Regions from separate parts of the Mesorhizobium sp. C395A genome, predicted to be linked through region 2. Evidence: predicted binding sites of a transcription regulator. Region 2 holds the regulator's gene; each other region holds the start of a gene.
What was found. The regulator PhoB, encoded in region 2, activates phosphate uptake and scavenging genes when phosphate is short. The targets are predictions, from matches to a motif close to TGTCATNNANCTGTCAT.
Positions count from the first base shown of each region.

Region 1 (5,289 bases), 2.6 Mb from region 2:
GATCAGGCCGACGGAAGCGGCAACCAGGAAGGCGAGCGGCAGCGCGATCACCAGCGACCAGTCGAACAGGCCGGGGAATGAGGTTCGGATCACCTGCTGGACGACGAAGGTGGTGTAGGCGCCGAGCATCACCATCTCGCCATGCGCCATGTTGATGACGCCCATGACGCCGAAGGTGATGGCGAGGCCGATGGCGGCCAGCAGCAGCACCGAGCCAAGCGAGATGCCGTACCATATGTTCTGGCCGGCATCCCACAGCGCCAGGCTCGAATTGATGCTGGCGATTGCCGCCGTCGCGGCATCCTTGACCGCGCCTTGCGCATTGGCCTCGACCGCGGTGAGCAGCGAGACCGCGTCGCGGTCGCCGCGCGCGCCGATCAGGGCAATGGCGGCAAGCTTGTCGGCCTCCGGCTTATCGGAGACCAGCACCGATGCCGCGCGCGCCTGTTCGAACAATGCCTTGACCTTGGCGTCGGTCTCGGCGGCGATGGCTGCATCGAGCGGCTCGATATTGGCGGCATCGGGGGTCTTGAACATGGTGTCGGCGGCGGCGATGCGAACAGAAGGATCTCTCGCGCGCAACGTCAGCGTTCCCAGCGCATCTCGGATGACACGGCGCAGCGTGTTGTTGACCTTGATCTTGGTGATGTCGGCCTTGGCGGCGTCGCCGGCTTTCTCGCCGCTCAGCGGGTCGAGCAGCGTGACGCTGTCGGCGGCCTCACTGCCGACGAAGACGGCTGAATCGGCTTTACGAATGTAGAGATTGCCTTCGGCGAGGGCTGCAAGCGGCCGTTCAACCAGCGGATCGCCGGTGGCGGCAAGTTCGCGCACCACAGCCTCAGTGGCGGCAAAGCCCGTGCCCGTGGCGAATTTGGCGACGATGGCGCGCAGATCGGCTTCGGCTGCGTTCGACGGCAATAGGCTTGCCACCAGGAACACCAGCATGAGGCCGAGAGTGCGCAACAGGATCATCCGTTCAGATACTCTTCTGTGGGGAAATTCCGCGTCCGGGCGGGCTGAAGCGCCCGGACGCTTGGCGGTACCGATCGTGGACGCGTCCACGATCGGTCAGTCCCGGGAGGGATCAGTTCGTGCCCTTGCCGCCGCATTTGCCGGTGGCAACGTTGAAGTTGCCGCAGGACAGAGGCGCGCGCCAATCCGAAATCAGGTCCTTGGAATCGGGCAGATAGTCGGACCATTCGTCGCCCATCACGAGGCCGGGCGTCTGCGACACGGTCTCGAACTGGCCGTCGGCCTGGATCTCGCCGATCAGCACCGGCTTGGTGATGTGATGGTTCGGCATCATGGTCGAATAGCCGCCGGTGAGGTTCGGCACGGACACGCCGACCATGGCGTCGATGACCTTGTCGGGATCGGTGGTGCCAGCCTTTTCGACCGCCTTCACCCACATGTTGAAGCCGATATAGTGAGCTTCCATCGGGTCGTTGGTGGTGCGCTTGTCATTCTTGATGAACTTGTGCCAGTCGGCGATGAACTTCTTGTTTTCGGGTGTGTCGACGCTCTCGAAATAGTTCCAGGCAGCGAGATGGCCGACCAGCGGCGCGGTATCGAGACCGGCCAGTTCTTCCTCACCGACCGAAAAGGCCATGACCGGGATGTCCTCGGCCTTGATGCCCTGGTTGCCGAGTTCCTTGTAGAACGGAACGTTGGCGTCGCCATTGACGGTCGAGACGACGGCGGTCTTCTTGCCGGCCGAGCCGAATTTCTTGATTGCGGAGACTTCGGTCTGCCAGTCGGAGAAGCCGAACGGCGTGTAGTTGACCATGATGTCTTCGGCGGCGACGCCCTTGGCCTTCAGATAGGCCTCGAGGATTTTGTTGGTGGTTCGGGGATAGACGTAGTCGGTGCCTTCCAGCACCCAGCGCTTCACCGAGCCACCGTCCTCGCTCATGAGATAATCGACGGCAGGAATCGCCTGCTGGTTTGGGGCGGCGCCGGTGTAGAACACGTTGCGCTCGCTTTCCTCGCCCTCATACTGGACGGGGTAGAACAGGATGTTGTCGAGTTCCGAGAACACCGGCAACACCGATTTGCGCGACACCGAGGTCCAGCAGCCGAACACGGCGGCGACCTTGTCCTTCGAGATCAGCTCGCGCGCCTTTTCGGCGAAGAGCGGCCAGTTGGAGGCCGGATCGACAACGACCGCCTCGAGCTTCTTGCCGAGCAGACCGCCCTTGGCATTCTGCTCTTCGATGAGCATCAGCATGGCGTCTTTCAGCGTCGTCTCCGAAATCGCCATGGTCCCCGACAGCGAATGCAGAATGCCGACCTTGATCGTGTCTTCGGCGGCCTTGGCCGGAGACGACATCGACAGGCCGGCGGCGATCACGCCCGCCGAAAACATTTTTGTTATTGTGGAGAAATTACCCCTCATACCGAAGACTCCCAAGCTGTTTGATTGCACCGCGACAATGCAAAGCAACTGCCGTGCCAAACGCGAAGGCGCCGCTCATAAAGATGGAATAGCCGAGCGTTATCAGCCGGTTGGTATATTAGCCTGGAGAAACAACAAAGGCAGCCGGTAAAATTGATTGAGGCAAATTTGCGCAGCGCACACGACTTTTGCTTAATTTTCGCCCAATTGAGACAAATGCCTAGTTTTTGATCTCCGGCCGTGGTTTCCGGGCGAACAATGTTGCGGCACCGCGCAAAAATAGGGCAAGCTCGCCCTTCAAAAGAGAGACGTCATGACATCTCGCATCTCCCGCATTTCCTGCATCCTGCTGCTGATGGCAACGAGCGGCGCCGCGCGCGCCGATTTCGGCGAGGGCAAGCTTCCGGACGGCACCTATCATTGCGAGGTCTACCTGCTCGGCGCCTTCCTCAACCTCGGCGACATCACCATCAAGGGCAATGTCTATACCGGCCCGGTGACATTCGGCACCGGGACGCAAGGCTACAACTATCAGATGAATGCCAATGGCGAGATAACCTGGCTCGGGCCGCTGGGCGGCTATACCACCGGTGGCAACTCCGTCTCCATGACACAGGCAACACTGGACGGCGAGACCGCCCCGTCATTCGACATCATTCTGAAGCAGCCCGACGGCGCCTTCACCGCCTCGACCTGCACCAAGGGCTGAGCGATGCGTAGTGCCGCGCCCAGTTGCGGCAAAACCTTCCTCCTATGTCATGTGAATGTTGCCTAAGCAGACTAGGGCAACGGTGCGCCGTAACATCCACCCTGAGAGGCAGACACCATGGCCAATACACCGTCTTCATCCTCCCCCTTCATCCGCGAAATCATTGCCGAGCGCGTCTCGCGCCGGTCTCTTTTGAAAGGCAGCCTCGCCTCCGGCGCGCTGATTGCCGGCGGCAGCTTTGTCGGCTCCTTGTTTGCCGGCGAAACGCATGCCGCCGCAGCGCAGTCGACGCTCGGCTTTCCCGAGCTGAAGCGGGTCTACGACAAGACCCATGCCGCCGCCGAAGGCTATGAGACGACCATCGTCGCGCGCTGGGGCGATCCGCTTGCAGCTGGCCTCGCCGAATTCGACGGCAACAAGGTCGCGGCGGAGGAACAGGAAAAGCGCTTCGGCTACAATTGCGACTACATCGCCTTCATGCCGCTGCCGAAGGGCACGGTGAATTCTGATCATGGCCTGCTCTGCGTCAACAACGAATACATCTCGCCCAATGTGATGTTTCCGGGGATGACCGAGGGCGATGCCGGCAAGACGATGACCAGGGAACAGGTCGATCTCGGCATGGCCGCGATGGGCCATTCGATCGTCGAGGTGCAATTGAAGGACGGCAAGTGGGAAACCGTAGCCGACAGTCCGCTGAACCGCCGCATCACCGCCAACACCGAAATGACCGTTTCCGGACCGGTTGCCGGCCATGCGCTGATGAAGACCTCGGCCGACGCGACTGGCACCAAAGTGCTCGGCACCAGCTACAACTGCAGCGGCGGTTTCACCCCCTGGGGTACGGTGCTGACCTGCGAGGAAGGCGTGTCCGACATTTTCGGCGGCGACCCGAAAAGGGCGCCGATCGCCGACCTGCTTGACCGTTACGGCTTCGATGGCTCCGACATCTATGGCCGCGGCCGCTTCCATGACCGCTTCAACCTCGACAAGGAACCGAACGAGGCCAACCGCTTCGACTGGGTGGTCGAGATCGACCCTTACGATCCTCAGTCCAGGCCGGTGAAGCGCACGGCACTTGGCCGCATGTCGCATGAGGCCTCGACCGTGGTCCTCAACAAGGACGGCCGCGTTGTCGTCTATATGGGTGACGACGACTATTTCGAATATATGTACCGCTTCGTCTCGGCCAAGGCCTATGACAAGGCCAACCCGGCCTCCGGCGCCGATCTGCTCGACGATGGCGTGCTGTCGGTCGCCCGCTTCGATGCCGATGGCTCGATGACGTGGCTGCCGTTGGTGCACGGCCAGGGCAAGCTTACCGTCGAGAACGGTTTTGCCGACCAGGCCGAGGTGCTGTTGAAGACGCGGTTTGCGGCAGATGCGCTCGGCGCCACGCCGATGGACCGGCCCGAGGACATTGAGACCAATCCGGTGACCGGCCGCGTCTATGCGGTGATGACCAAGAACAAGAAGCGCGACCAGTCGAAGGTCAATCCGGCCAACACGCGGCCGGAAAATCTCTGGGGCCATATTGTCGAACTGATCCCGCCCGGCGGCCGCGGCGCGGATGCCGACCACACGGCGGAAAAGTATGCCTGGGACCTGTTCGTGCTCTGCGGCAACCCGAAAGATGCCAAGGTCGGCGCCACTTTTCATCCGGATACGTCGGACAATGGCTGGTTCGTCTGCCCCGACAACATCACCTTCGACCCGGCGGGGCGGCTGTGGGTGGCGACGGACGGCGCCAATGATTTCGACCTGCCGGACGGCGTCTATGGCGTCGACACCGAAGGTGCGGCGCGCGGCCTGCCGAAGCTGCTGTTCACCTGCCCGCATGGCGCCGAAGCGACCGGCCCATGCTTCACGCCGGACGGCACGACTTTGTTCCTGTCGGTGCAGCACCCTGCGGAAGATGCAGAGACGCTCGACAAGGCGCAGACGCTGTGGCCCGACTTCAGGGATGGCCAGCTGCCGCGACCGTCCGTCGTCGCCATCCGCCGCAAGGACGGACAGCCGGTCGGCGCATAGTGAGTCCTAGGAAAAAAGGGCGGAACGCGCCATGCGCGTTCCGCGTAGCGATCCCGGAGGACGGCTCAGATCGTCTTGGCCGACATTTGCGAAGCGATGTATTCGGCCTGGCGGATAGCCAGCGACACGATCGTCAGCGTCGGATTTTCAGCCG
Region 1 is NZ_CP100473.1:1,501,032-1,506,320, reverse strand. Features, by position in the region: gene urtB (urea ABC transporter permease subunit UrtB) at 1-972, opposite strand, end outside; gene urtA (urea ABC transporter substrate-binding protein) at 1,085-2,395, opposite strand; gene NLY37_RS07445 (hypothetical protein) at 2,709-3,104, shown strand; gene NLY37_RS07440 (PhoX family protein) at 3,222-5,135, shown strand; partial or broken gene NLY37_RS07435 (GMC family oxidoreductase) at 5,201-5,289, opposite strand, start outside.
Region 1: NLY37_RS07440 (PhoX family protein) is a predicted target of PhoB. The motif match lies at 3,150-3,166, and genes of this name have one in related genera.

Region 2 (5,289 bases):
CCGATGATGCTGAAGCTCAAGGGCTTCCTGTCGGAAGGCGCCCGCGTCCAGCTGCGCGACATCGTCTCCGCCGATCCGTCGGTGATCGGCAGGACGCGTGACGTCGACATCCTGGCTGCCGCGAACCTCGACTCGGCCTTCAAGGGCCAGATCGACCTCGGCGTCGATGAAGCGCGCCGCAAGGTGTCCAACCAGCAGATCGACTGGATGAACAAGCTCAAAGCCGACGGCGTGATGGCCGAGCATTTCAACACCGGCCTGTTCACCTATGGCGCCTCCAGCCGGCCCGAAACGTCGGGCATGGGCGTGGCGATCATCGGCTCGTTCTACATGATGGTGATCGTGCTGTTGCTGGCGCTGCCGATCGGCGTCGCCGCCTCCATCTATCTGGAGGAGTTCGCCAAGAAGAACCGCTTTACGGACCTGATCGAAGTCAACATCAACAATCTCGCGGCGGTGCCGTCGATCGTCTTCGGTCTGCTTGGCCTTGCCGTGTTCATCAACTTCCTCGGCATGCCGCGCTCGGCTTCCTTCGTCGGCGGCCTGGTGCTGACCTTGATGACATTGCCGACCATAATCATCGCCACGCGCGCCGCCCTCGCCGCGGTGCCGCCGTCGATCCGCTCGGCGGCCCTAGGTCTCGGCGCCTCCAAGATGCAGATGGTGTTCCATCACATCCTGCCGCTTGCCGCCCCAGGCATCCTTACCGGCACCATCATCGGCCTGGCGCGTGCGCTCGGCGAGACAGCACCGCTGCTCTTGATCGGCATGGTCGCTTTCGTCGCCGATTATCCGACGACGCCTTTCGATCCGGCGACCGCGCTGCCGGTTCAGATCTATATGTGGGCAAACGAGGCTGAGCGCGCTTTTGTCGAGCGCATGTCCGGCGCCATCATCATCCTGCTCGTCTTCCTCATGGCCATGAACATCACCGCGATCGTGCTCCGGCGCCGCTTCGAGCGGCGCTGGTAGAAAAAAGGCAATTTGGTATGAACATCATGACCGAACAGTCCCTTGAGAATGCAGTGGGCGACAAAATGAACGCCAAGTCGAACGAAGTCATCAAGATGCGCGGCGACAAGGTCGGCGTCTTCTACGGCGAGAAGCAGGCGTTGTTCGACGTCAATCTCGACGTGCGTCAGAACCAGGTGACGGCGCTGATCGGCCCGTCCGGCTGCGGCAAGTCGACCTTCCTGCGCTGCCTCAACCGCATGAACGACACCATCGATTTGGCGCGGGTGACCGGCAAGATCACGCTCGATGAAGACGACATCTACGACAAGAACATCGATGTCGTCGAACTGCGCGCCCGCGTCGGCATGGTGTTCCAGAAACCCAACCCGTTCCCGAAGTCGATCTACGAGAACGTCGCCTACGGCCCGCGCATCCATGGGCTGGCCAAGCGCAAGTCCGACATGGACCAGATCGTCGAGCAGAGCCTGAAGAAGGCGGCGATCTGGAACGAGGTCAAGGACCGCCTGCAGGAGCCCGGCACCGGCCTGTCCGGCGGCCAGCAGCAGCGCCTGTGCATCGCGCGCGCCATCGCCGTGTCGCCGGAGGTGATCCTGATGGACGAGCCCTGCTCGGCGCTCGATCCGATCGCCACCGCCCGTGTCGAGGAGCTGATCGACGAACTGCGCCAGAACTACACGATCGTCATCGTCACCCACTCGATGCAGCAGGCGGCGCGCGTGTCGCAGCGCACGGCGATGTTCCATCTCGGCTATCTCGTCGAGGAGGGCGCCACCGACAAGATGTTCACCAACCCCGACGACAAGCGCACCCAGGACTACATTACCGGCCGCTTCGGCTGAGCCGTCCGGCGGGTGAATTTTCAGGCACGAGGACCAAGATCATGGGTGAACATACCGTCGCCTCCTTCGATGAAGAGCTCGGGCAGATCAGCAAGCTGATCCGCGACATGGGCGATCTGGCAGGCTCGATGGTCAGCGGCTCGACCAGGGCGCTGCTCAATTCGGACAATGCGCTGGCACAGCGTGTCGTTTCCGACGACGCCATCATGGATGCGCGCCAGCGCGAACTGGACGACCGCGCCATCACGCTGATCGCCAAGCGCCAGCCGATGGCCAACGATCTGCGCGCCGTGGTCGGCTCGATCCGCATGGCCGGCGACCTCGAGCGCATCGGCGATCTCGCCAAGAACATCGCCAAACGCGTCGGCACCGTGGGCTTGAGCGTCACGCCGCGCGACCTCTCGCACTCCATCGATGCCATGGCGCAGCTGGTGCTGATCCAGGTGCAAGGCGTCGTCGAGGAATATGCCGCCACCGATGCGGCAGCTCTTGCAAAACTCAGGAATGACGACGAGCGCATCGACGTCAAATACACGTCCGTGTTTCGTGAGCTCTTGACCTACATGATGGAAGACCCTCGCAACATCACCGCCTGCACGCATCTCTTGTTCTGCGCCAAGAATCTTGAGCGCATCGGCGATCATGTCACCAACATCGCCGAAAATGCGTATTATGTGCTGACCGGCCAGCAATTGCCCGCCAATCGTCCGAAGCAGGACGAGACGGCGATGGCCACGCCGGCCTGATGAGGGTGAACTGCCTATGATCGCGCCACGCATCATGGTCGTGGAGGACGAGGAGCCGCTAGGCGTGCTCCTCCGCTACAACCTCGAATCCGAAGGCTATCACGTCGAGGTGGTGACACGCGGCGACGAGGCCGAGATCCGCCTGCAGGAAAACGTGCCCGATCTCCTGGTGCTCGACTGGATGGTGCCCGCTGTTTCCGGCATCGAGCTCTGCCGGCGGCTTAGAGTGCGGCCCGAAACCGAGCGGCTGCCGATCATCATGCTGACCGCGCGCGGTGAGGAAAGCGATCGCGTGCGCGGCCTGTCCACCGGTGCCGACGACTATCTGGTCAAGCCATTCTCGACGCCGGAGTTCATGGCGCGCGTGAAGGCGCTGCTGCGCCGCTCCAAGCCGGAAGTGCTGTCCAGCGTGCTCAAGGTCGGCGACATCGTGCTCGACCGCGAGTCGCACCGTGTCTACCGCAAGAAGAGCGAGATCAGGCTCGGACCGACCGAGTTCCGGCTGCTCGAATTCATGATGCGCCATCCCGGCCGCGTGTTCTCGCGCAGCCAGCTGCTCGACAATGTCTGGGGCGAGACGATCTACATCGACGAGCGAACCGTCGACGTCCATGTCGGGCGCTTACGCAAAGCGGTCAACAACGGCCGCATGCCGGATGTCATCCGTACCATTCGCGGCGCCGGCTACGCGATCAGGGAAGACTAGGATGCTGCGCGTCGCGCCGTTGCCGGCCATTCAGGCGACATGCTTGCCGGATTTGGCCTGAATGCCCGGCGCGAAAATCTCCTGATCGACGAAGCCGAGCGCGCGCATGGCACAGCCTTCGCGGATCAGCGGCAGCTCGTTGGGCTCGGTGTCGAAGGAGATCGACTTCGAGTGCTGGCCGCCGGCGGTCTGGGCGATCGCTTCGCGCAATGCCGGCTCGATCAGGTCGAAGGCGGCGGCGCTGACGCCAACCATGGCGACAGGCGCCGGGTCGATCAGCGCAAACAGGCTGCCGAGGCCGAAGCCGAGCGCCTCACCGGCCTTGCGATAGGCTTCGCGCTCCGGGCCATCGGTTTCGCGGGCGCGCGCGGCGAGTGCGCGCATATCAGCGTCGCCGATATCGACCGGCTCGGCATCTTCGCTCATCATTTTGGCGCTGCGCCAGATGGCGTAGTTTCCGGCATAGGCCTCGACGCAGCCGCGCCGCCCGCAGCGGCAGAGCGCGCCGCCCGGACGGTGGATCATGTGGCCGAACTCGCCGCCCGAGGAATGGGTGCCGGTGAACAGTTCGCCTTTCAGCACCAGCCCCATGCCGATGCCGTGCGACAAGAGGATCGCGATGAAATTGTCGCGGTAGCGCTCGGGCTGGCGCCATTGCAGGGCCACCGCCATCATATTGCAGTCGTTCTCCATGGTGGCAGGAATGCCGAATTCCGCTTCCAACATGTCGGCGAAGGCAATGTCGGTCAGTGGCGTGATTGGCGACCACAGCATGGCCCGCGCCTGCGAATCGGTGATGCCCTGGATGCCCATGGCAATGCGGGCGATGCTCTGGACATCGAGGTCCGGGTCCGCGAGACGCCGCCCGACGATTGCTACGCATTCGCCGATCAGCTCGTCGCGCGGCATGGTCAGCGTGTCGAGCCGGCGCTGTTCTTCCGCGACCACCTGGCCGGCATAGTCGATGACGGTGACGGAGAGGAAGTTCAGCGACAGCACCACGGTCATGACCGCCGCCGCTTCCGGGTTGAGGCCAAGGCCGACCTGCGGCCGGCCGCGTTTCAGCGAGCCGGTCTCGCCAGGCTTGCCTTCAATCAGGATGCCTTCTTGAATTAGATCAGACGAGATTGCCGATATCGTCGAATGGCTGAGGCCGGTGGTCGCCGCAATCTCGGTCCGCGACGGCTGGCCGCCCCGGCGCACGGCCGAAATCACCATCGCACGGTTGCGACGGCGCAGATCGTCGTGGCGGATCCCAACCGACATTTGTTTTCCTCCCGGCCTCCTCGCGCCTCATGATAGTGAAGGCGTTCGACGGCACCAGCCAAATATTGGCAGACGCCGGCAGCCCTGTCATTGTTTATTGCGGAGCTCGAAAAAATTCGGCAACGCCATCAGAATCCATCATAATCGATGTTGACAGTGCCTTATCATTGAACCAGTATTTTTTCGAGGCTCGAAAAAATGGAGCCTCTTTGTGCAGGCCTTCGGGCCGGTTTTGTCGCGCCGTGGGCGGCGCAGGGAGGGTTATAATGAACAGATTTGCAGCCGCCATGCTGGCGGGTGTCGCCATGTCGCTGGCGCTGATGTCGGTCGCGCAGGCGAAGGACAAGGTCATCGGCGTGTCGTGGTCGAACTTCCAGGAAGAGCGCTGGAAGACCGACGAGGCGGCGATGAAAACGGCGATCGAAGCCGCCGGCGACAAGTACATTTCGGCCGACGCGCAGTCCAATCCCGGCAAGCAGCTGACCGACGTCGAAAGCCTGATCTCGCAGGGCGCCAACTCGCTGATCATCTTGGCGCAGGACGCCTCGGCCATCGGCCCGGCGGTGCAGAAGGCGCTGGACGAAGGCATTCCGGTCGTCGGCTATGATCGCCTGATCGAGAACAAGGACGTCTTCTACCTGACCTTCGACAACAAGGAAGTCGGCCGCATGCAGGCCCGCGAAGTGTTCAAGGCGAAGCCCGAAGGCAACTATGTCTTCATCAAGGGCTCTGGCTCGGATCCGAATGCCGATTTCCT
Region 2 is NZ_CP100473.1:4,098,867-4,104,155, reverse strand. Features, by position in the region: gene pstA (phosphate ABC transporter permease PstA) at 1-972, shown strand, start outside; gene pstB (phosphate ABC transporter ATP-binding protein PstB) at 990-1,814, shown strand; gene phoU (phosphate signaling complex protein PhoU) at 1,856-2,560, shown strand; gene phoB (phosphate regulon transcriptional regulator PhoB) at 2,577-3,266, shown strand; gene NLY37_RS20025 (ROK family protein) at 3,297-4,532, opposite strand; gene xylF (D-xylose ABC transporter substrate-binding protein) at 4,799-5,289, shown strand, end outside.

Region 3 (5,289 bases), 3.1 Mb from region 2:
ACTCGCCAGGCGAGTTCGCCCGAAAAACGGCTTTTGACGAAGTCCTCGCCTGCGAGTTGCGCCCTGACTGCCGACCAGACGCCGTCGGAGCCGACCAGCAGTTTGCCGCGTGCCTCGATTTCGCGGCCGTCCACTTCGGCGGTCACGGCGACATATTGCGCGTCTTTGACGATGCGGGTCACGCGGGCGCCGGTGATGAGCTCAATCTCCGGCCGTTCGGCCATTTGCGCCAGCAGCGCTGCCTGCAGATCGGCGCGGTGAGCGACGAGATAAGGCGCCTGCCAGCGCGCTTCGGCGGCTTGCCCAAGCGGTACCCGCGCCAGTTCGCGCAGCGTCCCGGCGTCCTTGAGCACGACCGCTTCCGGCCGCAACGCTGCGGGCAGCAGCCGGTCGAGCACGCCGAGTTTTCCAAGAATGCGTGTTGCGTTGGGCGAAAGCTGGATGCCGGCGCCGGCCGCGTCTAGGTGCTGTGCCTGTTCGATCAGCTTTACCGGATAACGCCGTCCGGCGAAGGCAAGGGCAGCGGTCAGCCCGGCGATGCCGGCCCCGGCGATTATGACCTGCCGGGACCTGATGTCTTCCATCGGGCTTGTCGCGGAAGGATCAGGCGGCCTGGTCGATATAAAGGCAACCGGCCGGCAGCGTTTCCGTCGCCCTCAGCTTCGCCGAATAGCGGTAGAGCGTCGAGCAATAGGGGCAGACCTTTTCATTGTCGTCGCCCATGTCGAGGAACACGTGTGGATGGTCGAAGGGCGGGTTGGCGCCGGTGCACATGAATTCCTTGACGCCGATGTCGATTGCCGGATGGCCCGCATCGTTCTGGAAGTGGGGAATGGAACCGCCTGCCATCGTCGTCTCCTTGATCTCGTCGAAAAGCATCTGGAACATAACAGACCTGTTTGCAAGATCGATGAAATGAAACTGTCGCAAAAGCCTGTCAGAGGATACGGTGAGCCGGTTAAGTGCATGTCCCTGAAATCGGAATGGTTTTCGCCGAAGGGCCATGCGTCACAAAAGCGTGTTAGAGGCATGGCACGTCCAGCGGCGCTCCAAGGGACGGTTGGCGGGGAAGAGCAGGAACCATGAACGAACTGAAGCCGGTGCAGAGCGAATTCATCAATGTCGAGGTGGCGAGCCCCGAGGGCGGCAACCCCGATCGGTTCGTCAACCGTGAGTTCTCCTGGCTGCAGTTCAACCGGCGTGTGCTCGAGGAATCACAGAACGAGCACCATCCGCTGCTCGAACGCGTCCGTTTCCTGTCGATTTCGGCCGCCAATCTCGATGAATTCTTCATGGTCCGCGTCGCCGGCCTTGCGGGCCAGGTGCGCGAAGGCATTGCGCTCAAGAGCCCCGACGGCCGCACGCCGGAGCAGCAGCTGGAACAATTGCTGCGCGAGGTCGAGCGGCTGCAGGAGGACCAGCAGAACAGCCTTTCGGCGCTGATGTTGCTGCTCAACAAGGAAGGCATTGAGAGCATCACCCGCGATGCACTGACCAAGGATGAGAAAGTCTGGCTGGAAGATCATTTCCAGGACCAGGTCTTCCCGGTCCTGACTCCACTGTCGATCGACCCGGCGCATCCGTTTCCGTTCATTCCCAATCTCGGCTTCTCGATGGCGCTGCAATTGCGCCATCGCAAGAATGGCGAGGAGATGAGCGCGCTTCTGCGCCTGCCGGTGGCGCTGAAGCGCTTCATCCGTCTGCCCGACCGCAAGCAGCACGTTCGCTTCATTCCGTTGGAGGAGGCTGTCGGCCTCTATATCGGCAAGCTGTTCCCCGGCTATGAGGTCAAGGGTTCCGGCACCTTCCGCATCATCCGGGACAGCGATATCGAGGTCGAGGAAGAGTCGGAAGATCTCGTGCGCCTGTTCGAGACGGCGCTGAAGCGGCGCCGCCGCGGTTCGGTCATCCGCATCGAATTCGACAAGTCGATGCCCGGCGAATTGCGCGAGTTCGTCGCCGGCGAGCTTGGCGTCTCTTCGAGCCGCATCAGCGTTCTGACCGGCCCGCTGGCGCTCAGCCAGATTTCCGAGATCGTCGCCGTGCCGCGCGACGACCTGAAGTTCACCCCCTACAATCCGCGCTTTCCCGAGCGCATCCGCGAGCATGGCGGCGACTGTTTCGCGGCCATCCGCGAGAAGGACATCGTCGTCCACCACCCCTATGAATCCTTCGACGTGGTGGTCCAGTTCCTGCGCCAGGCGATGGCCGACCCGGAGGTGGTGGCAATCAAGCAGACGCTCTACCGCACCTCCAACGACAGCCCGATCGTGCGCGCCTTGGTCGACGCGGCCGAGGCCGGCAAGTCGGTGACCGCCCTGGTCGAGCTCAAGGCGCGCTTCGACGAGGAAGCCAACATCCGCTGGGCGCGCGACCTCGAACGCGCCGGCGTCCAGGTCGTGTTCGGCTTCCTCGAACTGAAAACCCATGCGAAAATGTCGCTCGTGGTGCGGCGTGAGGACGGCAAGCTGCGCAACTATGTGCATCTCGGCACCGGCAACTACCATCCGGTGACCGCGCGCATCTACACCGACCTGTCCTTCTTCACCACCGATCCGACGATCGCGCGCGATGTCGCCCAGCTGTTCAACTTCATCACCGGCTATGCCGAGCCGACCGATGAGATGCGGATCGCCATCTCGCCGTTTACGCTGCGCAGCCGTATCCTCAAGCACATTGCCGACGAGGTCGCCTACGCGCTGGCTGGCCGTCCGGCGCGCATCTGGATGAAGATGAACGCGCTCGTCGATCCCAACATCATTGATGCGCTCTATGACGCCAGCCGTGCCGGCGTGGAGATCGATCTCGTCGTGCGCGGCATCTGCTGCCTGCGGCCGCAGGTGCCCGGCCTGTCGGAAAACATCAGAGTCAAGTCGATCGTCGGCCGCTTCCTCGAACACAGCCGCATCTATTGCTTCGGCAACGGCCATGGCCTGCCGTCGGACGAGGCGATCGTCTACATCGCCTCGGCCGACTTGATGCCACGTAATCTCGACCGCCGCGTCGAGACCATGGTGCCGATCACCAATCCAACGGTGCATGAACAGATCCTTGGCCAGATCATGCTGGGCAACATCATGGACAACCAGCAAAGTTTCGACGTATTGGCTGACGGAACCTCCCGGCGCGTCGTGCTGGAGGAGGGTGAGGAACCGTTCAACGCGCAGGAATATTTCATGACCAATCCGAGCCTGTCGGGACGGGGTGACGCGCTGAAGTCGCATGCGCCCAAGCGCATCGCGCAGTTCAAGCGTCGCAAGAAGAACACCGGCTGATGATTTCAACGTCCCAAGGCCGGCTGCAGGATCGCCGGCCGCTGTCCATCATCGACATCGGCTCGAACTCGATCCGCCTTGTCGTCTATGAAGGGCTGGCGCGCTCGCCGACCTTGCTGTTCAACGAAAAGATGCTGGCCGGCCTCGGCCGCGGCATCGTTTCGACCGGCAAGCTCGATCCCGAGGCGGTGACGCGCTCGATGGAGGAGTTCCGCCGTTTCCGCGCGCTCTCCGACCAGGCGGGTGCGGAGCACATGTTTGTGCTGGCAACGGCCGCGGCCCGCGAAGCGATCAACGGACCCGACTTCATCCATCGCGCCCAGGATGTGCTCAAGACCGAGATCCGCGTGCTCACTGGCCGGCAGGAGGCCCATTATTCGGCCCTTGGCGTCATTTCGGGCTTCCACCCCGCCGATGGCATTGCCGGCGATCTTGGCGGCGGCAGCCTGGAGCTTATCGACATCAATGGCGAGGCGATCGGCGACGGCATCACGCTGCCGCTGGGTGGCCTGCGGCTGCAGGACATGGCCAGGAATTCGCTCGCCCAGGCGGCAAAGATCACCCGCGACGAACTGGCGCGCGCCAAAATGTTGAAGGGCGGGCAGGGACGGCCCTTCTACGCCGTTGGCGGCACCTGGCGAAACCTTGCCCGGCTGCACATGGAAATGACCAACTACCCGCTTGGCGTCATGCACCACTATGAGATCGGTGCCGACAGCGCCGCCAATTTCCTGAAGCAGGTGGCGAAAGGCGAGATCGAGAAGGTCAAGGGCATCGAAGGCGTGTCGAAGAACCGCCGTTCACTGCTGCCCTATGGCGCGGTCGTGCTGCAGGAGATCATGGCGGCGATGCAGCCGTCGAAGATTATCGTCTCGGCATTGGGCGTGCGCGAAGGGTTTCTCTATTCGCTGCTCGACCCTGCCGAGCAGAAGGCCGATCCGCTGGTCTCCGCTTCGGAGGAACTGGCGCGGCTGCGGTCGCGCTCGGTCACCCATGCGCATGAGCTTGTCGAATGGACGGACAAGACCTTTGCCGCCTTCGGCATCGACGAGACGGAGGATGAGGCGCGCTATCGCCACGCTGCCTGTCTGCTGGCCGATATAGGCTGGCGCGCACACCCGGAATATCGCGGCAAGCAGTCGCTCAACATCATTGCCCACGCCTCCTTCATTGGCGTCGATCACCCCGGCCGTGCCTTCCTGGCGCTGGTCGGCCTGTTCCGCCACGAAGGCGTGTTCAACGATGCGGCGCCGGAAATCCGCGGCCTGGCGACGCCGCGCTATCTCGAGCGCGCCCGCATCCTGGCGGCGGTGCTGCGCGTCGTCTATCTGCTGACGGCGGCCATGCCCGGCGTCATGCCGCGGCTGAAATGGGAAAACCGCGGCAATGGCACGTTGGCGCTGGTGCTGCCGGCCTCACTTTCCGATCTTTACGGCGAACGCCCGGCCGGACGGCTGGCGCAACTGGCGCGGATCACCAACCGCCGGCTGGTGCTGGCGGTCGAGGGTGGGCAGAGCGTGTCGGTGAAGTAGGCGCGGCCTGACAGCAAAACCATGTCGTCGTCGGCCTCGCGTTCGAGGACCGGCTTCCTCAATCCGTCGCTGCTTCGCACCGCCACCTTCCCCCTCCGGAGGGAAAGGAAGGGAGCCTCGTTGGAAAGCGTTGGCGGCAATAGGCTCGAGCCCTTCCTCTACTCCGTCGATCGGGGGAGAGGTGGCTCGGCGGAGCCGAGACGGAGTGGGGGTCGACCTGCCTCGGCGAGGGATCAACCTGGGACGATATTTGACGATATCAGACCGCGGCGCGGCGCCCGTCGATCGACCAGGCCCCGGCGCCGGCCATGGCTAGCGCCAGGAATCCACCGGCGATGGCAATATCCTTCATCAGCATCTGCTGGTGCAGGAAGGTGAGCATCGGGTCATCGCCGCCCTGGCCGTAGTGGCCGATGGAGCCTGCAACGATGCAGAAAGCGGCAAGAAGTATCGCAACGACCGGCGTCTGAAAGCCGACCAGT
Region 3 is NZ_CP100473.1:985,997-991,285, forward strand. Features, by position in the region: gene NLY37_RS04850 (FAD-dependent monooxygenase) at 1-584, opposite strand, end outside; gene NLY37_RS04855 (zinc-finger domain-containing protein) at 604-849, opposite strand; gene NLY37_RS04860 (RNA degradosome polyphosphate kinase) at 1,083-3,275, shown strand; gene ppx (exopolyphosphatase) at 3,275-4,807, shown strand; gene NLY37_RS04870 (DoxX family protein) at 5,067-5,289, opposite strand, start outside.
Region 3: NLY37_RS04860 (RNA degradosome polyphosphate kinase) is a predicted target of PhoB. The motif match lies at 912-928, and genes of this name have one in related genera.

Region 4 (5,289 bases), 890 kb from region 2:
CCTATGTCGGCTTCGACCTGCACCGGCTGAAGCCGGGCGAGACCGCATCCGGCAAGACGCAGGATCGCGAAGTCTGCCTGGTGTTCGTCACCGGCAAGGGCACGGCAAAGGCCGGCGGCCAGGAACTCGGCCTGCTCGGCGAGCGCATGTCGCCCTTCGAGGGCAAGCCGTGGTCGGTCTATATTCCGGAGGGTTCGGACTGGTCGGTCACCGCCGACACCGATCTCGAACTCGCGGTCTGCTCGGCGCCGGGCCTGGGCGGCGGCTTGCCCGTTCGCGTCATCGCACCCGACGACCTCGGCCAGGAGACTCGGGGCAAAGGCACCAACACGCGCTACGTCACCAACATATTGCCCGAGGGTAAGCCCGCCGACTCACTGCTGGTGGTCGAGGTCATCACGCCCGGCGGCCATACATCGAGCTACCCGCCGCACAAGCACGACCAGGACAATCTGCCGGCCGAATCCTATCTTGAGGAAACCTACTACCACCGCCTCAACCCGCCGCAGGGCTTTGCCTTCCAGCGCGTCTACACCGACGCCGACAACACCGGCGCCCGCGAGCTGGACGAAGCCATGGCGATCGAGGACGGCGACGTCGTGTTGGTGCCCAAGGGCTATCACCCCTGCGCCGCCTGCCACGGCTACGACCTCTATTACCTCAACGTCATGGCCGGGCCGACGCGGACGTGGAAGTTCCACAACGCGCCCGAGCACGAGTGGCTGACGAAGGCCTGATCGGCCTTCGCTTGCGCCGGAAGCGGTTGGTCCAGCAGCAAAAAATCGTCGGCTAACGATCCATGGGGTCGATTTGCCTTCGAAAACCCGCATAAGCTTCGTCAATCCGTCATGGAAATCACCTATGGCAGCGGGCTGACGAGGATTTTTTTCGATGCGCTACGCCATCTATTTCACCCCAAGGCAGGACGAGCCGTTGGCGCGGATCGCCGCCAACTGGCTGGGCCGCGACCCCTTTGGCGCCGCCACCAGGCCGGTCGAGGCGGTGGGCGAGCTGTCGGCGGCCGAAGTCGCCTTTCACACCGCATCGGCGCGGCGCTACGGTTTTCATGCGACGCTGAAAGCGCCCTTCCGGTTGGCCGCCAACGAAACCGAAAGCTCGTTGCGCGCGGCGCTGGACGCCTTTGCCGAAGCAACGCCGACGGTCACCATCCCGCGCCTGGTCGTCAGCCAGATCGATGGTTTCTTCGCTTTGGTGCCGGAAGGCCCGCTGCCGCCGCTCAACCGTTTCGCCGATGATGTCGTGCTTAGCTTCGACCGTTTTCGCGCGCCGCTCACCGAAGCGGAAATCGAACGGCGCAGCCCGGATTCGCTGAAGCCGGCCGAGTTCCGCAATCTCTGTCAGTGGGGCTACCCCTACGTGTTCGAGACCTTTCGCTTCCACATGACACTGTCCGGCCGGGCCGGGCCGCAGGAAAGCCAACGTCTGCGCGCGGCAATTGACAGCCTGTTCGCCGATGTGCTGCAGCAGCCGGTGCTGGTGGATGCGCTGACGCTGTTCGTCGAAACCGAACCGGGCGCTCCGTTCATGGTGCTTTCGCATCATGCGCTCGGCCGCCGCGCTGCCCGAAAAACCGCCTGACCGCAATTCGTCCGAGTAAGCAAGGACTGCCTGAATGACTGCCGAAACTGTTCTCCACAACGCCCGCATCGTGCTTGCCGATGAGATCGTCGAAGGGTCGCTCGTGCTGCGCGACGGTTTTATTTCCGGCGTCGACGCCGGCACCGGCCACACCGGCGGGAACATGGCCGGCGAGGACATGGGCGGCGACTACATCATTCCCGGTCTGGTCGAGCTGCACACCGACCATCTCGAAGGCCACTATGCGCCGCGCCCGAAAGTGCGCTGGAACCCGATTGCCGCCGTGCTCGCCCATGACGCGCAGGTGGCCACCGCCGGGATCACCACCGTGCTCGACGCGCTGCGCGTCGGCATGGACGAGGACGCCGATCTTACCTCCGACGACATCCGCAAGCTGGCCGACGCGATCGAGGACAGCGTCGCGAAAGACCGGTTGCGGGCCGACCATTTCCTGCATCTGCGCTGCGAGGTCTCGGCGCCGGATTGCTTGCGGGCTTTCGCCAATTTCGATGGCGACGAGCGGGTCAAGCTGGCCTCGCTGATGGACCATGCGCCGGGACAGCGTCAGTTCGTCAATCTCGAGACCTACGCCTATTACTATCAGCGCAAGCTGAAGTTGACCGATCGCGACTTCCAATTGTTCTGCGAAAAGCGGATGTCGGAATCAGCGAAGAATTCGGGACCGAACCGGGTGGCGATATCAGCCGCCTGCAACGAGCGGGGCATTGTGCTGGCGAGCCATGACGACGCCACATCAGGCCATGTCGACGAGGCGATCGAACAAGGCGTGCGCGTCGCGGAATTCCCGACCACGCTGGAAGCCGCCAAGGCCTCGAAGGATGCCGGGCTCGGCGTACTGATGGGCGCGCCCAACGTCATGCGCGGCTCCTCGCATTCGGGCAATGTCTCGGCCCGCACGCTGGCCGGCGACGGCCTGCTCGACATATTGTCGTCCGACTACATTCCCTTCAGCCTGATCCAGTCGGCCTTCTTCCTCGGCGACGTCGTCGAGGGCATTTCCCTGCCGCAGGCGGTTGCGATGGTGTCGAAGAATCCGGCCGAGGCGATCGGCCTCAACGACCGCGGCGTCATCGAACAGGGCCGCCGCGCCGATCTGGTGCGTGTGCGCGTCGACGACCATGTGCCGGTCGTGCGCACTGTCTGGCGCCAAGGGCGCCGGGTCGCCTGATGGTCTCGGCGTCGATCGACCGCGAACTCAGCAGCGAGGCCTTTCCGCTCCGCAACGGCGTGTTTGTCGCCGTCGTCGGCCCGAGCGGCGCCGGCAAGGATACGGTAATCGGCTATGCCCGCACCTTGTTTGCCGACGAGACGAGGCTGGAGTTCGTCCGCCGGGTCATCACCAGGCCGAGCGACGCCGCAAGCGAGGATCACGACACGCTGGCCGACGCAGCCTTTGCCGAAGCCGAGGCCGACGGCGCCTTCGCCATTTCCTGGGAGGCGCACGGGCTGCGCTACGGCATTCCGGCCGATGTCGACTGGTCCATCGCCAATGGCCATGTCGCGGTCGCCAATGTCTCGCGCGCAGTCATCCCGGTGCTGCGGGAGCGCTATGCCAATCTGGCTGTCGTCGAGATCACCGCCTCGCCGGAAATCCTCGCCGAGCGTCTCGCCCAGCGCGGCCGCGAATCGCGCGGCGAAGTGCTGGCTCGGCTCGCCCGCAGCGCCAATATCGCTTTGTCCGGCTCCGGCGTCACCTCGATCGACAATGGCGGCCGGCGCGAAGCCGCCGGAGAACGCTTCGTCGAGGTGCTGCGCAAGGCGATGGCCTTCTCGGATATATCCGGCGTGATGTAGCGCTACTCCGCCGCGACAGTCTTCCGGCTGGCATCGAGCATCAGCCGCCTTGCGCGGAACACGCCCCATTGCTGGTCGACCAGCACGCCGATCAGGATCACGCCGCCCATCACCGCGAAGTTGAGCGAGGACGGGATGCCGAGCAGATTGACCAGGTTCTGCAACTCCTGCAGCAGCACGGTGCCCAGGATGACGCCGACCAGCGAGCCTTCGCCGCCGCGCAGCGAGAAGCCGCCGAGAACTGCGGCGGCAATGGCGTAGAGTTCGTAGAATTGGCCGTGGCTGGCCGGCGAGATCGAGCGCGTGTACATGGCGAAATAGATCGCCGACAGCGCCGTCAGAACGCCGCAGATGACATAGGCGGCCATCACGACGCGGCCGGTGCGGATGCCCGAATATTTAGCCGCCTCTTCGTTCTTGCCGATGGCATAGAGGTAGCGTCCGAACACCGAGCGGTGCAGCACCACCCACATGACGATCGAAATGACGATCAGTGCGATGAAACTGTTGGGCACGCCATAGCTGCGGCCCGCGGTGAGGAATTCGAGCTCGGGAAAATTCTGGCCGAAGGCGAAGCCGGCGGTGCCGTCGGCGGTATAGAAACGGGCGACCCCGCGATAGATCAAAAGGCCGCACAGCGTCACCACGAAGGGCTGCAATTTCAGCCTTGTGATCAGCCAGCCATGCGCCAGCCCGATGATGCCGCCCAGCACCAGGATCAGCGGCAGCGCCAGCGGCCATGGCATGTCGCGCACAGCGATGAAATCGATGAACAGCGTGCCGAGCAGCGCCACCAGCGACCCCACCGACAATTCGATGCCGCCGGTGATGATGACGAAGGCCTGGCCGATGGCGAGGATCCCGAACAGGCCGATCAGGTTCGAGGTGTTGGCGAGGTTGATCGGCAAAAGGAAGCGCGGGTTGATGGCGGTCACCACGGCGCCGACCACCAGGATCAGGATCAGCAGGCCGAGATCTTTTTTGCTCATCGTCTTCTCCCCAATGCGCCGGACCGGCAATCGCCTGAAGCCCGCTAGTTTGCCGGCTTGCCGACCGCCAGCAACAGCACGTTTTCCTGGCTGAATTGTTCCTTGTCGAGAATGCCCGAGATCTGGCCCTCATGCATGACGGCGATGCGGTCGGACACGCCGATCACCTCTTCCATGTCGCTGGAGATCATCAGCACGGCGACGCCGGCATCGGCCAAGGCTCGCATCAGCCCGTAAATCTCGGCCTTGGCGCCGATATCGATGCCGCGCGTCGGCTCATCGAGGATCATCACCTTCGGGTTCATCGCCAGCCATTTGCCCAGCACCACCTTCTGCTGGTTGCCGCCCGACAGCGTGCCGGTTCGCGTCTGCACCGACGGCGCTTTGATGCCGAGATTCGTCTTCTGCTTCTCTGCGGTGGCGGCCTCGGAGCTTGCCGACACCAGTCTACGCTTCGCATGCGCCGGCAGGTTGGGCAGCGAGATGTTCTGCGCGATCGACAGGTCAAGCAAAATGCCGGTCAGCTTGCGGTCTTCCGGAACCAGGAAAATGCCATGCGCGACCGCATCGGCCGCCGAACCCAGTACAAGCGGCTTGCCGTCGAGTTCGAGCCCACCGCCAAGCGTGCTGTCGATGCCGAAGAACACCCGCGCCAGTTCGGTGCGGCCGGAGCCGACAAGGCCGGCGAGGCCGAGGATTTCACCGCGCCTGATGTCGAGGTCGACCAGCCGGGCAGGGTAGGCGGGGGTGCGGATGGCTTTGGCCGAGAGAGCCGTGGCGCCCGGCGCCCGCGCCGCCTCGGAGGCCTTCTCGCGCTCCTTCAGCATGCGGCCGATCATCAGCTTGACCATCTGGTCGTGGTTGATGGCGCTCTTCGGCAAGGTGC
Region 4 is NZ_CP100473.1:4,991,526-4,996,814, forward strand. Features, by position in the region: gene iolB (5-deoxy-glucuronate isomerase) at 1-737, shown strand, start outside; gene NLY37_RS24405 (DUF1045 domain-containing protein) at 892-1,599, shown strand; gene NLY37_RS24410 (alpha-D-ribose 1-methylphosphonate 5-triphosphate diphosphatase) at 1,634-2,788, shown strand; gene phnN (phosphonate metabolism protein/1,5-bisphosphokinase (PRPP-forming) PhnN) at 2,785-3,414, shown strand; gene NLY37_RS24420 (ABC transporter permease) at 3,417-4,403, opposite strand; gene NLY37_RS24425 (sugar ABC transporter ATP-binding protein) at 4,448-5,289, opposite strand, start outside.
Region 4: NLY37_RS24405 (DUF1045 domain-containing protein) is a predicted target of PhoB. The motif match lies at 834-850, and genes of this name have one in related genera.